DNA from 2 places in the Sphingomonas flavida genome. Region 1 is predicted to be linked to the other one. Evidence: predicted binding sites of a transcription regulator. Region 1 holds the regulator's gene; the other holds the start of a gene.
What was found. Region 1 encodes LexA, which represses DNA repair genes until DNA is damaged. Its sites were predicted from a motif close to GTTCCNCNCTTGTTCT; they were not measured.
Positions count from the first base shown of each region.

Region 1 (3,175 bases):
CGCTGATCACGGCGGGTCAGCGGCTGACTCCGGCCCGGATCGCGGTGGCTGCGACCGGTGGGCATAGCACCCTGCCCGTCCGCCAGCATGTTCGCGTCGCGATCGCCGCCACCGGTGACGAACTGGTGCCGCCCGGCTCGGGCGATCCCGCCGCCTTGCCCGAATCGAACGGCGTCATGCTCGCCGCGCTGCTCGCCGACCTACCGGTCGAGATCATCGACCTGGGCATCCTGCCCGACGACCTCAATGCCTTGCGCGATGCCTTTGCCGGGGTCGAGGCCGATCTGCTGGTGACGACCGGCGGTGCATCCGTCGGCGACCATGATCTGGTACAGCCCGCGCTGAAGGCGGCGGGCGGCCAGGTCGATTTCTGGCGGATCGCGCTTCGCCCCGGCAAACCGATGATGGCCGGACGCCTGGGTGACACGGTCGTACTCAGCCTCCCGGGCAATCCCGTCTCCGCCTTCGTGACCGCGACGCTGTTCGTCCGGCCGCTGATCGCGCATATGGCGGGCGCGGCCGATCCGTTTCCCGCCCCGATCCCGGCGATCCTGGGGGAGGACCTGCCCGCCAACGGCCCGCGGATCGATTACCTGCGCGCCGCGATGATCGACGGCCGGGTCCATGCCGCCGCCATTCAGGACAGCTCGATGCTGCTTACCCTGGCGCGTTCGACCTGCCTGATCATCCGCCCGCCGCATGTCCCCGCCGCACGAGCCGGCGACTCGGCGGAAATCCTGATGCTAGCTTGACGCAAGCCAAAACGTTCCATATAAGTTCCACGTCTGTTCTGGACGGAGGATCGCGATGCTCACCGCAAAGCAGCATGAGCTTGTCTGCTTCATCAACGACCGTTTGAAGGAAACCGGCGTGTCGCCGTCCTTCGAGGAGATGAAGGAGGCGCTGGACCTCAAGTCCAAGTCCGGTGTCCATCGCCTGATCTCCGCGCTGGAGGAACGCCACTTCATTCGTCGCCTGCCCAACCGCGCCCGCGCGCTGGAAGTGCTGCGGATGCCCGATCGCCCCGAAAAGCCCGTGGCTGCGCCGACCGAGGCCAATGTGCGGCCCCCGGCGCCCAAGCCGATCGCCGAACCGGCCAATGACGTGGTCGAGATTCCGTTGCATGGCCGCATCGCCGCCGGCCTGCCGATCGAGGCGTTCGAGGGCAGCTCGACGCTGGCGGTGCCTGCTGCCCTGCTGGGTGCAGGCGAGCATTATGCGTTGGAAGTGTCGGGCGATTCGATGGTCGAGGCGGGTATCCTGGACGGCGACTATGCGCTGATCCGCCGCACCGACGTGGCCCGCGACGGCCAGATCGTCGTGGCGCTGATCGACGATGCGGAGGCGACGCTCAAATATTTCCGGCGTGAAGGCTCGATGGTCCGCCTTGACCCCGCCAACCGTGCCTATGACCCGCAACGTTATGCCCCTGCCCAAGTGCGCGTGCAGGGCAAGCTGTCGGGCATACTCCGCCGCTACGACTGAGCTTGGGTTGGTTCGTTGCCCTGCCCTTTAACGGGACAGAAGGCGAAGACCACGGAATGTGAGAAGGGGGTGCTGGCTATCGGCCCTTCCCTCGCCTCTCGCCAAAGGAGAGGCTTGCACAGACTCGGGCATGGCATGGCATGGCATGGCATGGCATGGCATGGCATGGCATGGCATGGCATGGCATGGCATGGCATGGCATGGCATGGCATGGCATGGCATGGCATGGCATGGCAAAGGCTTGGAGGCTGATCCAGTCAAGCCGAAACACCACCCCGGCGGAGGCCGGGGTCCAGTTGGGGGTGCGGTGGTGGTCGACCGACGCGTTCCATCAATGAAACCTTCGCAACTGGACCCCGGCCTCCGCCGGGGTGGTAAGGCCATAGTTCAGGTCAGGCGGATCAAACTCTAGCGCCCCTGCCCCATGGCCGTGGGGATCCACGGATGCCGGTCCCCCGGCTGGCGCACCATCCGAACCGACGGCGGGTCAAGCCGGATCGAAACCCCACCGGTCCGTCGCAAGGCACCGCTATCCAGCTTCAGCCAGCGCGGCCAACACGCCGCGGGCAGGCGCCGGTCGGCAACGACGATATCGACCTTGCCGCACAGTTCGATCAGCCGCGCCCATAGCACCGGATAGCCGCTGCGCGTCGCCGCAATCCGCCAAGTCCGATCCCCTCGCGCCAGCCGCGTCACGCACATATCGGGCCCGCACCGCGCATTGCCCTGGTCGGCCAGCGCCAGCGGCTCGCCACCCGCCCCGCTCAGTTCGGTCAGGGTGGTGCGCATATAATCCCCTGCCCGGTCGCGCAGCAGCGCCACGCGATCCCCCGCCATGACCGCGACATGCCGCCCGTCGCCGGTCACGATCAGGTCCGGCGTCGGCGCGGCCAGCATGATGCCGATCGCCAGCATCAAGGGCGGCAGGCCCAACCACCGCCACCGCGTCCGCCACAACGCGATCCAAACTCCCCCGACCACCGCCACCGCAAATGCGCAGGGTGAGGCGACCGGCAGCGCGACGACCGACCCCGGCATGGCCGACACCCAGCGCGCCAGGGCCAGCAGCAATCCCAAGGCCTTGCCCAGCAGCCACCAGAAGGGGCCGCCCCAGCCCAGCGGCTCGAGCAGCAGCGCAATCATCTCCAGCGGCATCGCCACGAACGTCGTCCAGGGGATGGCGACGATGTTGGCCAGCGCGCCGTAAAGCCCCGCCTTGTGGAAATGAAAGACGGCGATCGGCATCAGCGCGGCTTCGACGACGATCCCGGTCGCGAGCAACGCACCCAACTGGCGTAGCGCCGACCAGCGCCAGTCGGGATGCGGCCCCAGCCACCGTCGGACCGTCGGATGCTCGTGCAGCGCGACGATCGCGGTGATCGCGGCGAAGGATAGCTGGAAGCTTGCGCCGACCAGCGCCTCGGGTCGGAACAGCAGGACGATCAATGCCCCCGCCGCCACCAGCCGCAGGGTCATCGCCTCGCGTCCCAGCGCCAGGGCGGTCAGGACCAGGATCGCGGCGACGCAGGAACGGATGGTCGGCACCTCCGCGCCCGTCAGCCAGGTATAGCCGATCGCCGCCACCGCCCCGGCCGCCGCCCCCACCAGCGGCAGCCGCACACGCAGCGCCAGCCATGGCCACAGCGCGAGCAGCCGTATGGTCAGCACCATGACGATCCCGACGACCGCG
Region 1 covers NZ_JAXOJH010000003.1:136,076-139,250, reverse strand. Annotated here, with positions in the region: gene U1703_RS04875 (molybdopterin molybdotransferase MoeA) at 1-752, shown strand, start outside; gene lexA (transcriptional repressor LexA) at 808-1,485, shown strand; gene U1703_RS04865 (ComEC/Rec2 family competence protein) at 1,894-3,175, opposite strand, start outside.

Region 2 (3,175 bases), on a different contig from region 1:
ATCGGGTTCATCGAACCCCATCAGCCGGGCACACTCGCGCGGCGTCAGCCGGCGGGGGTTCTTTCCCTTTTGCTCGACAAGGATTTCCGATCCATCCTTGTAATACCGTGCCGACAGGGTGCGGGCGACGTCGTTCGGTCCGACCAGTCCGAACCCAAAGCCGTTGCCCGCTGCCTTGTGCTTGTCGGCATACCCCTGGAGGTATCGCCACAGGTGATCGGTCAACGTGTACTTTTCCGACACCGAAGCGATGTTGCCCCGGGTGTAAGGGGAGTCCAGCTCCTCGGTGCCGTCCTCTGGATGCAGGATGGTGCCGAGTTTTGGCCCGTTGAGCATGTCGGGCAGCACGAGGTCCGCGAAGGTGAAATCGTTCGGATCACGGAAGCCGACTATGAAGATGCGCTCGCGTTGTTGGGGCACGAACGCCTTGGAGTTGATGACCTTCCAATGGACCTGATAGCCCAGCTCGGCCGTCAGCGTGCGGTGGATGACCTCGAACGTCCGGCCCTTGTCGTGGTTGACCAGATTCTTGACGTTCTCCAGCAGGAACGCCCGCGGGCGGTGGTGCTGGATGATTTTCGCCACGTTGAAAAACAGCGTGCCCTGCGTCTCGTCGGCGAAGCCGTGCGGCCGGTTGAGCGCGTTCTTCTTTGACACCCCGGCGATTGAGAAGGGCTGGCACGGGAAGCCAGCCAGCAGCAGGTCGTGTGCCGGGATGCTCTCCACCGGCACCTTGGTTATGTCGCCGGCAACCTCATGCTCGCACTCGTAGTTGGCGAGGTAGGTGGCCTGCGAATATTTGTCCCACTCACTGGTAAAGACGCATTCGCCATCCTCATCGAAACCGCGGCGCAGGCCGCCGATACCGGCGAACAGGTCGATGAAACGGAAGGTTTTGCCCGGCGATTTCGTCTGCGGCTTCGCCGCTCGACTGTCGCGGATCATCGTGTCGAGCAGCTTCACGGCCGCCCGGCGTGGCCGCGTCAGCCCGCGCTCCCAACGATAAACCGTACTGCGGGAAAAACCCGCCAAGTCGGCAAGGGCATCTACGCTGATGCCGGCGCTGGTACGAAGACGGGAAAACTCGGATACGGACGGCAAGCAGCACCTCTGGGAAGATTTGTGCCACAATGACGCTATGATTCCCTACAAGCAAGAACAAAAAGGAACCACTCGGCATTCCCTGCCCGCCGTTCATCGCAAAGCTGCTTGCTTCATATGTTCCTTATATGTTCTCCTGCGGCTATGCCAAGCGTCAGCCCCGAGTCTGTCTCTGCCGCCATCCGTTCGGCTCCCGCCTTTGCACGGCTTGGGCTGTCGATGCGTGATCCACACTATCGTGAGCGCGCAATTTAGGCGCTATCGCTGGCGATCGTTGAAAAGCTGGAGGCGCCGACGCCCGTGCACGACATCAACCAGATACCGCTGCCGTTCTGATCCGATGCGTTTCCTAGTCATGCCTAGGCAAGGAGTGACAGCTTCACGGGGTGCCGGCCAGTCGTAACCGAAACGATAAACCGACACCCGTGCAGCGGCTATTTAGAGAACGCCTTTGTATAGTAATTCGTGAATTTTGCGGCAGTGAATCTGTGGCTGTCGAGTATGGCCGCTACCCCCGTCACATCATTGAAGGTCCCAAGCGCTGCAACCGAACTACCAAACGATCGAATAGACTCTCTTAATGTTCTCAGCTTTTCATCATCGACTATCCGCATATCCGCAGATGGAGACGCCTCCTGCTGAAACCTACTCACTGGTTCGATAAGGATGGGTGTATACGTGCAACTGGCATCATAGTTTCGAAGAAACCACGAAACAGACCCAAGCAGCTGATTGCAGTGGTCTTTAGAGATCAAACGCCCATCGTTCTTCACCCCCGATTTGCACTCGATGACGAGGAAGTGCAAACCACCTACGGCCCACAGGTTGTCCGGCCCACCATCTCGATACTCGTTGTCGGGTCGCTGCGAGCCAAACCCAATCAACTTGCCTAGGTCACGTATAGAGGCTTCGAAGCGCTCGGTACGGTGCTCGTCCCATACCAAGTCGTCCGCAAGCGCGTTTGCGTGAAGGACTAACTGGTTGGGATTGATAAAGCGCGAGGAAATGAAGGAAAGGCTCGCTTCGGCTTGGCCTGCGGGTGCGGTAATGCGGGTATGGGTAATACCTGCAATCGGCTTTATCACACGCCGATTGTCAGAAACCGCGGATAACAGAACGGCTTGGGCACTAGCAGGATCGGTTATCGTCGTGGCCTCTGCCAGCTGCTGCTTTAGATAACCCCTCACGGATCGATCACTTTCAGTATTTACTGCCTGTTGCAGCTTCGATTCCGCCTGCTTGCTTTGTGCCATTGCTAGGAGGTCGAACGCTTGCCTCTGCAAAACAATAGAGGGATTTACTCCGCTATCCTGCCCTTCGGGCGCGTGCGCGAGGCGGGACCGCCCAGCTTGCCACCACTGGATGTCGCCCTCGATACAGTAGTTCAAAAGCGGGCGAAGTGCGCTTGCCGGTTGGCCTTTGACCTGCTGTGTAACCTCTCGCCCTAAATCTAACTGAGCAAGAGTCGCAGGGGTGAACATAGACCTTGCTGAAGGTTGATTAATTCTCTGAGCTAAGCGATTTCCTAAGAGCAAGACCGCGCAACGGTCCTCGGATGACCGCACACCGCGCCCCATACCTTGTTCGACCTTTTGAACCTGACGGAGCAACTCTAAATCTGTGCCCTCCAAGACCGAGGATTCAACTCTATCGAGTAATCCTAAAAACTCGGGCAAGCCATCGATTATCAGCAATCGGCAAGCATCGTCAGGTAGATCAACCCCATCATACCTGTTGACTAGAACAGTGATTCCTACATGCTCACCCCTTTTCAGACGATCAACGCCAGCCGCAATTGAATCTGTCTTTAGCGTTTGACCCGCCACATCTGACCAAAATGCCGCTCTACGATCGGACGGCACGATAACGGCAACGTTTTTCGTTCTAGCGATATCGACTGCAAGAGTCTTGATATCACCCTCTACGATGTCAGTATTTATTTCCTGCGGAATCACGATCATGCGATCACCTATCTCACCAGCCCCCTTTGGCTTGATAGGCGACGAGACCATCGCCGGGTCAGCATCCAGTTTCGTGACAAGGACGCCATCGTCGGCGAGCGTGGCGGTCATAT
Region 2 covers NZ_JAXOJH010000025.1:4,591-7,765, reverse strand. Annotated here, with positions in the region: gene dcm (DNA (cytosine-5-)-methyltransferase) at 1-1,032, opposite strand, end outside; gene U1703_RS18995 (DUF6771 family protein) at 1,219-1,356, shown strand; gene U1703_RS17630 (helicase C-terminal domain-containing protein) at 1,536-3,175, opposite strand, start outside.
Region 2: U1703_RS18995 (DUF6771 family protein) is a predicted target of LexA. The motif match lies at 1,156-1,171, and genes of this name have one in related genera.